4 regions of the Bradyrhizobium sp. 956_D2_N1_4 genome follow, and region 2 is predicted to be linked to each of the others. Evidence: predicted binding sites of a transcription regulator. Region 2 holds the regulator's gene; each other region holds the start of a gene.
What was found. Region 2 encodes LexA, which represses DNA repair genes until DNA is damaged. Its sites were predicted from a motif close to TGTTCNNNNTGTGTTCNG; they were not measured.
Positions count from the first base shown of each region.

Region 1 (3,950 bases), 850 kb from region 2:
TCGGCGAGCTCTCCGCCCATCTGGTGGTCTAGGCCGAGGTTGGACGGAGAGCCGCGCGCCGGACCCCCGTCGCATGACAATGCTAGGAACGTGCCATGACAGTCGTGTGAAACTGTCGGCGCCGCTCAGTGGAGATCAGGCCACAAATGAAATGAAAACGCCGCCCGCTTGAAATGAAGCGCAGGCGGCGGCGTTCCAGCCCCGAGAGGGATTAGCAAAATCCCGGATATTGATCAGTCCGAATGGATGACGAGAAGGTTCAACGGCACAACGCGACCAAGCTCAAATGGATGCGTGGCGGCGCTGCGTCGAACTGGGCATTGAAATCCCCCAGGCCAATAGATACGGGCAGGAGACGAGATCGTTTCACACGCGCAGAGGCGGATTAGGGCACTTCTTTTCCGTGGTTCTATGAATGGCGAGCTTGCGCGTTTTTCCCGGAGGGATTGTCGGCTGACAGCGTGGCTGACTTGGAAGGCTACATCGAAATCCTTTTGCGAAAGCTTCGCCGGGAAGCTGGCAAAGAAGCCGCCAACTGAGGCGGCCTTAACCGGTCTTCCGTTCGAGCATCGCCATTTCAACTTGGTCGGCCAGGACTGTGAGATGACTTGCGAGGCGGTCGAATAGTTCGCGCTTAGCGGCGTCGGTCGCGGATGAGAGCGCACTCCGCCGCGTCCTTCCGCAGCTTCTCAAGTTGAACCAGATGATCTTGCATGGCCCGCTGGCCCGCTGTTTCGAGAACCAGCGGAGTCAACGCGACGGGCTTACTTCGGCGGCTGCAAGCCGGATGATTTCAACCATTCCTCAATGCGGGCGGCGACATCGGATTCGTGGGCCTTCTTCAAAAGAGCCTCTTGCTCTGGGGCCGCCTGCAATTGTTCTGCCTTTTCTCGCGCTAGTCTGGCTTCCTTGATGAGCCGCTCTCCAAGCACTCTATCCGGTTTGAATCGGAAGCGCTTCATGACTTCCTCCTGTCACAAAGTTCGCTCTGCTTAAAACTTTCAAGGGGCACAGAAGTTCTACGGAACTCTACACCTCATGTTCGCTTAGCGGAACACATTCGTTTGCGGTCCGTTCTTCAAATCCAAATCGGGCCACCGCGAAAATCAAACTAGGCCACCGCGCTCGGAAACCAGGCCAGCATCCGGGTACTGCCGAAATAGGCCACTCGGGATTGCAAAGTAGGCCACTGGTAGGAACTAAGGGATTGCCCGCCCTGTTGCATGTTGTTCCTCCCTCTAAAGGAACAGCCTTATGGCCGACGACAACAATAAAAATCCAAATGAGAAGCAGCCCGGCGAGAATCCGGACGGCAAGTACCATTTCAATCCTGGGAACATGGCCGGGAAGAAGCCCGGGGATCCGGAGCAGACTGCCGAAAACCGTGGCGAGCAGCCGCACGAGGACAAAGAAAAACCCGCCGGTTAGATGCCGGCCACTCGCAGATGCGAAGTAGGGCCACTATAGGACCGCACCGGACGGCGGCTTTATGGCCGGCCACTCACCGAAGAAAAATGGGAATGGATTGTTTATCCCAGGATCGGGCAAGGAGATCGCTTCGCAGGAATGGCTCCCACTAGAGCGGCCTCAAAGGGAGCGCGGGCCTACATCGATGAGAAGCTGGATGGAAAAGAGGCCGCCAACTGAGGCGGCCTCAAATCATCAGGATCAGCCAGACGATTAGGCCAGCGTTCACGGTGCCTACGGTGACAATACCTGTCTGAATAAGTCGCTCGGTCATGGTGTCACCCCCCGATTGAGAGGGAACCCTGCGCTCAATCGGAACGAGCGTCTATGCAGATTGTGCCAGACCCGGGAAATTTCGGTAATATATGACGGCGTGTTCCGCCCGTGAATACACCTTATGGTTGGCCCAGAACAAAACAGGCCACGTGTCATTTCAAACCAGGGCAATGTCGCCGGAAACAGGCCAGTACCAAAATCCGCGAAAGAACATATTGCGAACTTGGAACAAATAGGGTACATTACTTTTATCGCCGGCCCGCCCCGCCAATCGTTTGTCCCTCTAGCGAATCCTCGCCATAAGGAGCACGACCCAATGTCCAACACTGCCCTGCGTATCGTCGAAGGATCTTCCATGGACAAGAGTAAAGCTCTGGCCGCCGCGCTCTCCCAGATCGAGCGCCAGTTCGGCAAGGGCTCGGTGATGAAGCTCGGCAAGAACGACCGGTCGATGGATGTCGAGGCGGTGTCCTCGGGTTCCCTCGGGCTCGACATTGCGCTCGGGATCGGTGGTCTGCCGAAGGGGCGCGTCGTGGAAATCTACGGGCCGGAATCCTCGGGCAAGACCACGCTGGCGCTGCACACGGTGGCGGAAGCGCAGAAGAAGGGCGGAATCTGCGCCTTCATCGACGCCGAGCACGCGCTCGACCCGGTCTATGCGCGCAAGCTGGGCGTCAACATCGACGAGCTCCTGATTTCGCAGCCGGACACGGGCGAGCAGGCGCTGGAAATCTGCGACACGCTGGTGCGCTCGGGTGCGGTAGACGTGCTGGTGGTCGATTCGGTCGCGGCTCTGGTGCCGAAGGCCGAGCTCGAGGGCGAGATGGGCGACGCGCTGCCGGGTCTCCAGGCCCGTCTGATGAGCCAGGCGCTGCGCAAGCTGACGGCCTCCATCAACAAATCCAACACCATGGTGATCTTCATCAACCAGATCCGCATGAAGATCGGTGTGATGTACGGCTCGCCGGAAACCACGACCGGCGGCAACGCGCTGAAATTCTATGCCTCCGTCCGTCTCGACATCCGCCGCATCGGCGCGATCAAGGAGCGGGACGAAGTGGTTGGCAACACGACGCGCGTCAAGGTGGTGAAGAACAAGCTGGCGCCGCCCTTCAAGCAGGTCGAATTCGACATCATGTACGGCGAGGGCGTCTCCAAGATGGGCGAGATCCTCGATCTCGGCGTCAAGGCCGGCATCGTCGAAAAGTCCGGCGCCTGGTTCTCCTATGACAGCCAGCGCCTCGGCCAGGGCCGCGAGAACTCGAAAGCGTTTTTGAAAGCCAACCCCGACATCACCGCCAAGATCGAGACCTCGATCCGCCAGAACTCCGGCCTGATCGCCGAGCAGATTCTCGCCGGTGCACCGGAGCGTGACGCCGACGGCGAGGAGCCGGCGGACGAGTAAGGCCTAACGCGAAGAACTTTCGCGAGGAGCGGGCGCTGAGGACGTTGAGTTGCCGACGTCGTCAGTGCCCGTTTCGTTTTGTGGGGCGTTCGCGATGAAACGCGTGATCCTGACCAGTTCGTCCGGCGTCGGTCTTGCCCATGCGGATCGCGCCGACATGGTCGTGCCGTTCATCTTTCGCTTCGTTTCGGGGCCACTGCCTACCTCGCATCACCTCGAGCAATACCTGACGGGAGGCTATGTCAGAGGCGATCCGGAGGTGCGTTGGTCCGATCTTGTTGGCCGGTTGCCTCAGACCGGTCTCGCGCACAAAGAGACAGGCCTGATTTGGTTTTGCGAGACCTATGGCGTCGATCTCATCGAGCTGTGGTTCGACCCTGAGCCCAATAGTCAGTTGCAACTGATCTGGATCCTCGATTATTTGCGGTCCCATCCATCGATCACCGATCGTCTGAGATTGCGACGTGTCAATTTCGATCTGCGCGGAGCGGACGGCACAGAGCTTCGCGATCGTATGGTGCGGGAATTGGAGGTCGCGGACTGCGACTTCGAGATCGCCAACATGGCCTGGGAAGCCTACCGGGCGCCAACGCCGGAGCTCTGTTTCGGATTGCTCGGCAGGGATTTCCCCAGGCTGCCCTTCCTGAAGCCTGCGATGGAACAATTGCTGGCAGAACTGCCATCACCAATCACCGGACTAGGTACGACGGAAGCGCGGCTTCTCGACCTGATTGCGCGGGGGCACAACCGTACCAAGGAGCTGTTTCAACCGGACGGTCCGCTGCAAACGCGCGTGTTCGAT
Region 1 is NZ_CP197237.1:4,499,464-4,503,413, reverse strand. It holds gene AB7535_RS21425 (hypothetical protein) at 765-962, opposite strand; gene AB7535_RS21420 (hypothetical protein) at 1,255-1,428, shown strand; gene recA (recombinase RecA) at 2,060-3,148, shown strand; gene AB7535_RS21410 (hypothetical protein) at 3,243-3,950, shown strand, end outside.
Region 1: the regulator LexA is predicted to act here: its motif matches at 1,950-1,967, upstream of recA (recombinase RecA).

Region 2 (3,950 bases):
ACCATCGACCTCGGCGTTGCCGCCGATACGCTGGAGGCCACCACGGCCGGCATCGGCCGCGCGCGGGAGAGCGGCGCCGACATCCTGATCACGACCGGCGGCGCGTCGGTCGGGGACCACGATCTGGTCCAGCAGGCGCTGAGGGACGAAGGTATCTCGATGGCGTTCTGGAAGATAGCGATGCGGCCGGGCAAGCCGATGATGAACGGGCGGCTCGGCGCGATGCGCGTGATCGGCCTGCCCGGCAATCCCGTGTCATCCTACGTTTGCGGCTTCCTGTTCATGGTGCCGTTGATTCGCGCGCTTTCGGGCCGTTCGATGATTCATCACCGCCGCGAACGCGCGGTGCTCGGCCGCGATGTCGGCGCCAACGACCAGCGCGAGGATTACCTGCGCGCACGCCTCGAGCTCCGCGATGACGGCACGCTCGTCGCCCTTCCGGTCAATCACCAGGATTCCTCGCTGCTTGCGAATCTCGCTGCGGCACAGGCACTTCTCGTGCGCGCGCCATTCGCGTCGAAGGCCGAAGCCGGCACGCCTTGCGAGGTCTTGCGGCTGCCCGTCTGAGCGCTTCGTTCGCGTGCGTTCCGCGAACTTTGTCGCGTTCACGGTAAATTAAGCAGTTGCGGAACATGTATCGAACATATAGTGTCTGTTCATGATTTGTTTCGAGAATGTAGCGGCTTACTGCTGAATTCAGCGTCTCGGAATCGAACGACATCAACCGGGGGATTTTGGTCGAGATGTTAACGCGCAAACAATACGAGCTCCTGCGGTTCATCAGCGAACGGCTGAAGGAAAGCGGCGTGCCGCCCTCCTTCGATGAGATGAAGGACGCGCTCGACCTGCGCTCGAAATCGGGCATCCATCGCCTGATCACTGCGCTCGAGGAGCGCGGCTTCATCCGGCGCCTGCCCAACCGGGCCCGCGCCATCGAGGTGATCAAGCTGCCCGAGCTTCAGGCCGCTGCCGGCAGCCGCCGCGGCTTCACGCCGAGCGTCATCGAAGGCAATCTCGGCAAGGTCCGCACGACTTCGAGCCCGCCGGCGGACGAGGGCGAGCGCCCCGTCGCGGTCCCCGTGATGGGCCGCATCGCGGCCGGTACGCCGATCGAGGCCTTGCAGACCCGCAGCCACACCATCAGCGTACCGCCTGACATGCTCGGCTCGGGCGAACATTACGCGCTCGAAGTGCGCGGCGATTCCATGGTCGAGGCCGGCATTCTCGACGGCGACATGGCGCTGATCCAGCGCAACGAGAGCGCCGATACCGGCGATATCGTGGTGGCGCTGATCGACGACGAGGAGGCGACGCTCAAGCGCTTCCGCCGCCGCGGCGCCTCGATCGCGCTCGAGCCCGCCAATGCGGCCTATGAGGTCCGCATTCTGCCGCCCAACCGGGTGAAGATCCAGGGCAAGCTGATCGGGCTGTACCGGAAGTATTGATACCGGACGTGCCGGTATCGGTTATTTGGCGCCCCGCGCGCTTTCGATCGGCGGCGCCGATCCGAGATTGGAGCGGACGATTGTCCGCTTCCGCTGGATAGTCTTTCTGGTTTCGCGCAGATTATCCGGCCCCTCCTCCAGCGGTAAATCCTCGGCACGCCGCACGAAGCAGCCCTGCTTCGCGGCCTTCAGGTTCGAGGAGAAGTCATGCGCCGGATCGTTCTGAGCACAATTGCTGTGGCGCTGATCGCAGCATCAGCGTCGCAAGCCTTGGACGTACAAGCCTTGGACGTACAAGCCTTGGCCGTGCAAGCCTTGGCCGTGCAAGCCTTGGCCGTGCAAGCCTTGGCCGCGCAATCGCGGCCCCATGTCCGCAAGGACACCGCCGTAAGCGAGCAAGTCCGCAAGGCCCTCGACGCCGTCGACCAACCGTCGCGGCCGGGCTGGCAATATTCCGGCTGGTCGGCGCCTGCGGGGCGCTGACACGCGCCTGCAGAATGCAAAGGGGCGGGCTTTGTTCCTGGCGGATTCGGGAAAGTTAATGTGATTGCGGCCTGCGGCGGCGAGCCGTAGATTTGCCTACAACCCGGCAGAACGTTTGGTATTTCCACTCTGATAGAGGCCTGCGCCTCGATTAAGAGACGTGGGTCGCCATCCCTGCATGAGGAGCACCCGATGTGTGACTACAGCCTGCATGCCGTCGCGTCGCGTCCCGCCGAAGTCGGCGAGACGATCGTCACGACAACTTTCCGCGGCACCTCGACGCGCGGCTTTGCCTCCGCGGCCGATCCGACCGTCGCGGTCTGCCTGCTCCCGGGAACGGAGCTCGCCTTCGCCGACAACGTCCGCTACGACAATCGCTGGATCTGGACGCGCACCGTCAATTCGCGCGTCGGCAAGTTCGGCAAGATCGATCCGCACATTCCCGATCGCCATCATGATGCGATCGAATTCCCCGACGGCAAATCCGTGCTGGTGACGCAGCTGGTCGAAGGCCAGCGTGCGACCGTGCTGCAGCTACCGGTGACCCAGCCGCTCGGCGAGCGCGAGCACAAGCCGCAGACCATCACCGACAGCCGGCCAACCATCACCCGCCTGCCGATCGGCTGACATCGCCATTCCCGACCGGCAGGTCGGGCCAGGATTGAAAATCGCCATCGCCGGCCGAGGCCGGCGAGATGGTGTTGCTCGTGCCCCGCGAAACGCCATCGGGCGGACCACGCCGTTGCGCCTCCCACCGCACGAAGTTTGCGCTGTCCTGCCTGAATTTTGAACGTCCGTTCCGCAGCCAAATGGCCGATGCTTGGTGCGGTTTGGGACGGCGGGCACGTTCGATGAAGACCTTCATTCGCGTCGTTGAACTCTGGGTGCCTGACCGCACGCGCATGCGGCTGGAATTCGGCGGCGGCCTCTACGGCGAAGGGTTGTCCGCGTTTAGGGACGTGAGCGAAGATTTGCACTTCGCATATGACGAGGGGCTTCCCGGCAAGGCCTGGGCCAGCGGCCACCCTGTGATCCTCACCAGATTCACCGATTCCTATTTCAAGCGGACCGATCAGGCTATCGCCGCCGGGCTGACCTGCGGCGTGGCGGTGCCCGTGTTTTCAGGCGAATTCCTGCAAGCCGTCATGGTGCTGTTCTGCGGCGATGACGAGGCCCATGTCGGCGCGATCGAGCTCTGGCACAACGATGCCGAAACCTCCCACGAGATGGGGCTCGTCGACGGCTATTACGGCACCGCCGACATGTTCGAATTCAACTCCCGCCACACCAGATTTCCGCGCGGCTTCGGCCTTCCAGGCCGCATCTGGAAAGCCAGCCTGCCGCTGATCATCAAGGACCTGCACGATGCCAGGAGTTTTCTGCGCTGGGAGGACGCCGCCAAGGTCGGAATCAATCTCGGCGTCGGCGTTCCCTACCGGACCGGCACCGATCAGACCTGGGTGCTGACATTCCTCTCCGCGCAGGCGACCCCGATTGCGCGACGCTTCGAGATCTGGGTCCCAGACGAGGCCCGTTCGGCGCTGGTCTTCCGCGCCGGCGATTGCAGCGCGCAGACCGACCTCGCCGCGCTCTATGCGACGAAATCCATCGCCAAAGGCGAAGGCAGCATCGGCGGGGCCTGGGCCACCGGCATGCCCGCACTCAACGACGATCTCGCGCGTGACGTCTCGGTCGCGGCCTCGCAGGCCTGCGCCTCTGGACTGAGCCAGATGGTCGTCCTGCCGGTGATCGGCAACGCCAGGCTCGACGCCGTGCTGGCCTGGTATCTGTAACCCGTCCGCTCAATCCTCGGCCTGCAGGTCGGCTTCCGATGGCGTCGCGTCGCGGTTGCGGGGAGCCGCCGCCTGCGGCGCAAGGCTCGCGCTGAAATCCGCCTCGCCGGCCGCCGCCGGCGACCACGGACGGTCTGTCCCCCTCGTCTTCGCCGCCTGAACCGCAAAACCGTCGCCGCTTCGCGTCAGCGCCAGCGCCAGCGCGCCCTGCCTTGCGAGACGCTGACGG
Region 2 is NZ_CP197237.1:3,646,232-3,650,181, forward strand. It holds gene AB7535_RS17100 (molybdopterin molybdotransferase MoeA) at 1-567, shown strand, start outside; gene lexA (transcriptional repressor LexA) at 744-1,445, shown strand; gene AB7535_RS17110 (hypothetical protein) at 1,653-1,928, shown strand; gene AB7535_RS17115 (hypothetical protein) at 2,121-2,555, shown strand; gene AB7535_RS17120 (GAF domain-containing protein) at 2,780-3,721, shown strand; gene AB7535_RS17125 (ComEC/Rec2 family competence protein) at 3,731-3,950, opposite strand, start outside.

Region 3 (3,950 bases), 2.9 Mb from region 2:
GACATGAACGGCAACGTGATCGGCGTGAACACCGCGATCTTCTCACCCTCCGGCGGTTCGGTCGGTATCGGCTTCGACATTCCGGCTTCGACCGCGAAGCTCGTCGTCGCGCAGCTGAAGGACAAGGGCTCGGTCACCCGCGGCTGGCTCGGTGTGCAGGTGCAACCGGTGAGCGCCGAGATCGCCGACAGCCTCGGCCTCAAGGAGGCGCGCGGCGCGATCGTGGACAATCCGCAGGACGGCAGCCCCGCGGCGAAGGCCGGCATCGAGGCGGGCGACGTCATCACCGCCGTCAACGGTACCGCGATCAAGGACTCCCGCGATCTCGCCCGCACCATTGCCACCCTGGCGCCGGGCACGTCCGTGAAGCTCGACGTCTTCCACAAAGGCGCGAGCAAGACGGTGACACTCGCCCTCGGCGAGTTGCCGAACGAGCGGCAGGTCAAGGCCGGCGAGGGCAAGGCGCAGCCGAACACCGGCACGCCGCGCCTCGGTCTCAGCCTGGCGCCGGCAGGCGACGTCCAGGGCGCGGGCCAAAAGGGCGTGGTCGTGACCGAGGTCGATCCGCAGGGACCCGCCGCGCAGCGCGGCATCCAGACCGGCGACGTCATTCTCAATGTCGGTGGCAAGGCCGTTGCCAATGTCGGTGACGTCCGCTCCGAGCTGGCGCAGGCCAAATCGTCCGGCAAGAACAGCGTGCTGTTGCAGGTGAAGAGCCAGGAAGCGACGCGGTTCGTCGCGGTGCCGCTGGCCTAAGCCTCGCGCTTCCCGCGGCAAACTCAAAAGGCGGCCTGCGGGCCGCCTTTTTCGTGCGCGTCTGGAAGATTCCCACAGGTGCCGATAACATTCTCGTTAACGGCAGCGTTGATGACGGGTTCGTCCGAAAAAGCCGCGTTCGCTCGTCACAGTTCGGAATCACGTGTTGGGCTTTGGCGTCAATGAAGACGCCCAGGCGAATTGCAGGAGTGGAACTTCGAACGCCCGGCCTTCTTGTGGAACCGGTGGTTCGCATTTGATCGGTGCCGACATGGATCGATTGAAGCTCTCGCTGAGGTGTGCGCTGCTTGTGGCGCCGCTTGTCCTGACGACCGGAAGCGCCCTGGGGCGCGACGATGGCCGCTACGCCAACTCGCCCCTGAAACCCTGGTTCGACAGCTTGCGCAGCCATCTTGGGCCCTGCTGCTCGGATGCAGATGGCTTTGCTGTATCCGACCCCGATTGGGAATCGCACGATGGGCACTATCGCGTGCGGCTCGACGGGCAGTGGGTGGATGTGCCTGATGAGGCCGTCATCACCGAGCCAAACCGGGCTGGCCACACCATGGTATGGCCGGTGAAGACTGCGTTCGGGATTTCGATCCGCTGCTTCATGCCGGGCAGCATGATCTGACGCGGGTGGGCGTTACCGCTTGCTGGATTTGCGCTTCGAGGTCTTCTTCGTTGTCTTGGTCGTCTTCCTGGCCGTCTTCTTGGCTGTCTTCTTCTTGGACGTTTTCCGCTTCGACGCCTTCTTCGGGACTTTCTTGCCCTTCGCGCGCGCTTCCGACAGGCCGATTGCGATCGCCTGCTTGCGACTCTTCACGCGTCCGCCACGACCGCCGGGGCCGCTTTTCGCGGTGCCCTTCTTATAACCGCGCATCTCGCGCTCGACATCACTGCTGGCGCTGCGTGAGTAGCGGCGTTTCTTTGCCTTGCGTGCCATCAACTCTCTCCCTTGGCCCGGGAAAGAACCGCATCACTGACCCTACGTTCCAAATGCGCTGGCCGCGTTCCTCAGAAGGAGTTCGCCAACTCGATCTCGTCTTCCAGCGCTCGAATGCGGCGCGCAGCCTCAGTGGAGGACAGAGCCCGATCGTATTGAGTGGGCTGATAGGCTTCCTCGCTCAGACGCTTCAGCCTCAGCCCCTGCGCTCTCGTCATCTGCTCCGTGAGGAAAACCCTGGCGTCGTATTTACCCTGAACCTGCATCTGGCCTCTCCGTTCTCAAATCGTCACTTGACTATATGTTCTTATTTTGTTCTAACAAGCCATGGACAACAGAATTAATGAAATTCGACGCAAAATCAGCGCCTTGAGGCTCGAGATGGCCGACATCGAGGTGTCTGTGCGCGACCTCGTCGATCGCGACCGCGACTGCACAGAAAAGGCCCTGGCGCAGATGGATCTGCGCCGGAAAATCAACCTGCTGATCGGCGAATGGAAGGCGGCCGGTGGCGGCGATGTCTTGCCTGACGTCCGCGAGCGGGTCCGCCTTCGTCCTGCAACGACATCCGGTAGTCCGCTGCGCGTGATCGCGCGCCGCTGAGAATTTTGGGAGCGTGCGGTGGAAGAAGACCCGGACACGTACCGGATTCTAAAACTGCGCGCCGAAATTCTCGAACTCGGCTCCGCCATCCGGCAATTGCAGCGCGAGGGTCTCGACGATGCCGCAGCGCAGCTCCTGATCGCACGCAAACGTGCACGGCTGGAGCATCTCGTGAAGGCGAATGCCACGGGACGGCCGCTTTAGCGATGCGACGCTGGAAGGATTCCCAATCTAGCTCCAAACTCCAGCTCCAAAGCGAAAGGCCCCGCGTCGCCGCGAGGCCTTTGATTGTCGGCCGGAGCTCACTTGGTGTTGCTCATGCCGCCCTTGTTGTTCGTCATGGTGCCGCCTTGGTCGGAGCCGGGGCCAGAACCACCTTGACCGGAGGGATCAGCGCCCTTGGAGGACTTGGTGTTGGCACCCGTGGTCTGCGACGAGGACATAGCGGATCCATGCTTGGCCTTATGCGACTTGGCCTGCACGGCGAACGGAGCGGCGGCGAGGCCGGTTGCCAACATCACGGTAAGAGCGAGCTTGGTGGTTTTCATGCGCGGGAACTCCCTGAGTTGAATTGACGCAGGCAGCCAACCGCCATTTGCTGCAGGAGTTCCGAACGAAATCGCCCGGTGCGCGTCACGCGCGCTTCAAAATTCCTTGTCCTCGGCGAGGATGAACACGAGGCCCGTGAGCGTTGCGCCGATCGCGAACGTCGTCACCAGTGTGATGATGAAGACCATGCCGGCCGAATGTCCGCCGTGGTTCAACAAATTTGCGACGGCCGGATTGAACAGGACGAGGGCGAGACCGAAGACAAGGCCGAGGGCTGCGCCCATCATCGCATGCGTCATCAGCTTGATGACGCCGGTCGGAGAGATGAGGCTCGGCGACTTTTTCCCGCGCATGGAACCGCCTCGCGGTGTGGCATAAAACGCATGCGACGATTGCGGGTTCCATTGTCATGACGATTTTGTCATTCCCCGCTTCATCCGACGTTCATGGCGGTCTTGCGAGGATGAATGCCATCAACACGGGAACATTCGATATGGGTAAGGTCGTCTTTCTCTATCGCTCGCTGGCCTATCGCAACGCGGCTGCGGACATGCTGCGCAAGGCGCGCAGGCTGCCGCGCGGCGCCGAGCGGAGCGCAGCCCGCCGTTACGCGCGGGCGCTGCGCGAGCTTTCGCAAACGGAAGCCTGGCTGGAAGGACGTGTCGCTGACGAACCGCAGGCGATGCAGAGCATGAGGGTCGCCGCGACGCGCTAGATCATGATCGGTTCTGAGTGAATCAGGGCCGAAGCTCCAGATTCCTATCTTTACGCGCGAACCGGAGCCCACTTCGCTCGCAAACGCGCTAGCCTGAGGCCCGCTGAAGGGGTTCGGACGGAGCCACGTCGAACTTGCTCGCGGCCGGCGGCGCTACGGTCTTCCGCGTCAGCGGCACCTCAAGGCGGCACAACAGGCCTTCGGCACGCCAGTTGAATTCCGCCTGTCCGCCGAGTTGCGATTCCACACTGGCAAGCAGGCTCCGCGTGCCGAAGCCACGGGATTTCGGCGTCCTCACCAGCGGACCGCCGGTTTCGTCCCAGGTCAGTGTGAGGTGGTCGTCCTCGACCTGCCAGCCGATCGCAAGCCGCCCAGACCGCG
Region 3 is NZ_CP197237.1:769,960-773,909, forward strand. It holds gene AB7535_RS03650 (Do family serine endopeptidase) at 1-756, shown strand, start outside; gene AB7535_RS03655 (hypothetical protein) at 1,028-1,390, shown strand; gene AB7535_RS03660 (DUF6496 domain-containing protein) at 1,403-1,702, opposite strand; gene AB7535_RS03665 (DUF3072 domain-containing protein) at 1,774-1,968, opposite strand; gene AB7535_RS03670 (hypothetical protein) at 2,084-2,305, shown strand; gene AB7535_RS03675 (hypothetical protein) at 2,324-2,509, shown strand; gene AB7535_RS03680 (hypothetical protein) at 2,608-2,853, opposite strand; gene AB7535_RS03685 (hypothetical protein) at 2,950-3,207, opposite strand; gene AB7535_RS03690 (hypothetical protein) at 3,264-3,569, shown strand; gene AB7535_RS03695 (HWE histidine kinase domain-containing protein) at 3,658-3,950, opposite strand, start outside.
Region 3: the regulator LexA is predicted to act here: its motif matches at 2,005-2,022, upstream of AB7535_RS03665 (DUF3072 domain-containing protein).

Region 4 (3,950 bases), 3.0 Mb from region 2:
ATGCCACGCTTGATCAGCGCGCGCTCGCGGCGGAAGCTCGGCGAGGCGACGGCGATGATGGCGCGCTGCCTACCGGCCGCCCCCTTGGCCGCCTTCGCAAGCGCTGCCTTCTTGGCGGCATTCTTCTTCGACGCGCCCTTCTCTGGCGCGTCTTTGGTCGGCTTCCTGGTCGACTTGTCCCGAATCATGGCCGGGATCGTGCGCAAGCGGCCCGGCCGGCGCAACCGGGAACCCCGGACAATTCCCGTTATTCAGACCAGCCGCCTACTCTGCCAGATGCACCCGCCGGTCCTCACCGACCTCGATGCCCGGCGCGACCACGACCTCCCAGGGATGGCTGTCGGGGTCGGCGAAATAGCCGGAATAACCGCCGTAGTCGGTCTCATGCGCCGCTTTCAGCAGTGCCGCGCCCTTGCCGACGGCGAAGGCCAGAACCGCATCGACCTCGCCGCGCGTGGCGCAGTTCCAGGCGAGCGTGATGCCGCGGAAGGTCGCGGGCCTCGGATTGTCCGGCAACTTGGCATCGGCCGCGAGCTTATCCCAGTGAAACAGGGCCAGCACCGGACCACCGGTATCATAGAAGGCGACGGCCTCGCCGGTCCCCTTCAGCCGACGCGAGAAGCCGAGCGCGTCATAGAAGGCGATGCTGGCGCGAATGTCGCTCACACCCAGTGTGATGACGGTGAGCCGCGGCACCGGCGCGGCAAGTTCCTGGCTCATGCTACGCCTCTTTCGCTTCCCGGTCAGAACAGGCTGAGCTGATCGCCGTTCCGCTTCGGCCTCGCAAAGTGATCCGTCGTCAGCTTGGAGCGCCGCTTGTTCAGCCCAAGCCTGTCGCAGGCGATCTCGAAGCGGCGGCCGATGGTCCAGGCCATCGGTCCGGTGCCCTTCATCCGCTCACCCCATTTCGCGTCGTAATCGCGGCCGCCGCGCATGTCGCGGATCAGGGTGAAGACGTGGCGGTAGCGGTCCGGATAGTTGGCCATCAGCCATTCGCGGAAGAGATCACGCACCTCCAGCGGCAGCCGCAGCAGCACATAGGAGGCTTCCTTGACGCCGGCATGGGCGGCGGCATCGAGAATGCGCTCGATCTCGGAATCGTTCAGCGCGGGGATCACGGGCGCGACCATCACGGTGGTCGGAATGCCGGCCTCCGAGAGCTGCTTCAGCGCCTCCAGCCGCTTCGGCGGCGTCGCCGCGCGCGGCTCCATGGTCCGCGCGAGTTTTGGATCGAGCGAGGTGACCGAGATCGCGACCTTGGCGAGGTTGCGCTTGGCCATCCGCGCGAGAATGTCGATGTCGCGCACGACCAGCGCCGACTTGGTGACGATGCCGACCGGATGGCCGGCGCGCTCCAGCACTTCGAGAATGCCGCGCATGATCTTACGCTCGCGCTCGATCGGCTGATACGGATCGGTATTGGTCCCGATCGCGATCATCCGCGGCTCGTAGCCGGTCGCGGCCAGCTCCTTCTCGAGCAGCGAAGGCGCCTCGGGCTTGGCAAACAGCTTTGACTCGAAGTCGAGCCCCGGCGACAGGCCGAGATAGGCGTGCGTCGGCCGCGCGAAGCAATAGACACAGCCGTGCTCGCAGCCGCGATAGGGATTGATCGAGCGGTCGAAGCCGATATCGGGGGATTCGTTGCGGGTGATCACCTTGCGCGAGGTGTCGACGCCAACGGTGGTCTTGAACGGCGGCAGCTCCTCCAGGCTCTGCCAGCCATCGTCGAAGGCGACGCGGGCCTCGGCCTCGAAGCGGCCGCTGGCATTGGACTGGGCGCCCCGCCCTCGCCTGCGCTGTTTGTCGATGGCGACCGCCAGTTCGGGAAAATCAGAGTCCGCACCCGCCGGCTCGGAGGGCGCCGTGACCGGCGGGTGCTTGAGAGCATGAGAGGATGCTGGACTCATGAAGCCAAGATAGCACGCCAAAGGAACAAATCAAGAACACAAACAAAAAACTGAAAAACAACCCCATGCACAGTAGCCGCCCAAATTTCGGGCGCGGTCCTTTGACCTCACGCAACACACCGGTCGCGGCGATCCTGTTCGATGCCGGACAGGGATCAATCGCACCGGAACAAAGTTGGTGACGATCGCTGGGTGAAAGTCAGCAGGAACATGACAAATCAACGACAATCGGCCTCAGGGAGCAGCGAGCTCGATCTGCTCGATCGCTATTGGCGCGCCGCGAACTACCTCTCCGTCGGGCAAATCTATCTGCTCGACAATCCGCTGCTGCGCGAGCCGTTGCGGCCGGAGCACATCAAGCCGCGCTTGCTCGGACATTGGGGCACGACGCCCGGTTTGAACTTCATCTACGCCCATCTCAACCGCGTCATCCGCGCGCTCGATGTCAGCGTGCTCTATATCTGCGGTCCCGGCCACGGCGGCCCGGGCATGGTGGCCAACACCTATCTCGAAGGCAGCTACAGCGAGATCTATCCTGACGTCGCGCGCGATACGGACGGATTGCGAAAACTTTTCAGGCAGTTCTCCTTCCCCGGCGGCATTCCGAGCCACGCGGCGCCGGAAACGCCGGGCTCGATCCACGAAGGCGGCGAGCTCGGCTACGCGCTGGTGCATGCCTATGGCGCCGCATTCGACAATCCCGACCTGATCGTCGCCTGCGTCGTCGGCGATGGCGAGGCGGAAACCGGCCCGCTCGCGGCGTCCTGGCACTCAAACAAGTTCCTGAATCCCGCCCATGACGGCGCCGTGCTGCCGATCCTGCACCTCAACGGTTACAAGATCGCGAACCCGTCCGTGCTCGGACGGATGCGCGACGCGGAGATCCGCGACCTGTTCCGCGGGTTCGGCCACGAGCCGCTGTTCGTCGAGGGCGACGATCCCGAATTGATGCACCAGGCCATGGCGGATGCGCTCGACGTCGCGCTCGCCAGCATCCGCTCGATCCAGCAGCATGCCCGCGACGGCCGCAAGAGCGTCGAGCGGCCGCGCTGGCCGATGATCGTGCTGCGCAGCCCGAAGGGCTGGACCGGCCCGAAGGAGGTCGACGGCAAGAAGGTCGAGGGCTTTTGGCGCGCACATCAGGTTCCCGTTGCGGGCTGTCGCGAGAACCCGGCGCATCTGAAAATCCTCGAAGACTGGATGCGCAGCTACGAGCCCGAGAAGCTGTTCGACGGCAGCGGCGCGCTTATTCCCGAGCTCCAGGCTCTGGCGCCCGAAGGTAACAGGCGCATGGGCGCCAATCCGCACGCCAATGGCGGCCTGTTGAAGAAGGAGTTGAAGCTGCCGGACTTCCGCAGTTTTGCGTTGGACGTGCCGCAGCCCGGCGGCGTCACCGGCGAAGCGACGCGTGAGCTCGGCAAATTTTTGCGCGACGTCATCCGCCTCAACGCCGAGGCGCGCAACTTCCGCATCATGGGTCCGGACGAGACCGCGTCAAACCGGCTCGACGCCGTGTTCGAGGCGACCGAACGGGTCTGGATGGAGCCGACGGAGCCTTACGACGTGCATCTCGCCCAAGACGGCCGCGTGATGGAGGTTTTGAGCGAGCATCTCTGCCAGGGCTGGCTCGAGGGTTATCTGCTCACCGGCCGCCACGGCTTGTTCTCCTGCTACGAGGCCTTCATCCACATCGTCGATTCCATGTTCAACCAGCACGCCAAATGGCTGAAGGTGACGCGGCATCTGCCCTGGCGGCGACCGATCGCCTCGCTGAACTATCTCCTGACCTCGCATGTCTGGCGGCAGGACCATAACGGCTTCAGCCATCAGGATCCCGGCTTCGTCGATCTCGTCGCCAACAAGAAGGCCGACATCGTCCGCATCTACTTCCCGCCCGATGCCAACACGCTGTTGTGGATCGCCGATCACTGCCTGCGCACCTATGACCGCATCAACGTGATCGTTGCCGGCAAGCAGCCAGCCCCGCAATGGCTATCGATGCAGGACGCCGCCACGCATTGCGATGCCGGCATCGGCATCTGG
Region 4 is NZ_CP197237.1:681,404-685,353, reverse strand. It holds gene AB7535_RS03260 (ribonuclease HII) at 1-188, opposite strand, end outside; gene AB7535_RS03255 (VOC family protein) at 265-720, opposite strand; gene AB7535_RS03250 (PA0069 family radical SAM protein) at 744-1,907, opposite strand; gene AB7535_RS03245 (phosphoketolase family protein) at 2,118-3,950, shown strand, end outside.
Region 4: the regulator LexA is predicted to act here: its motif matches at 1,929-1,946, upstream of AB7535_RS03250 (PA0069 family radical SAM protein).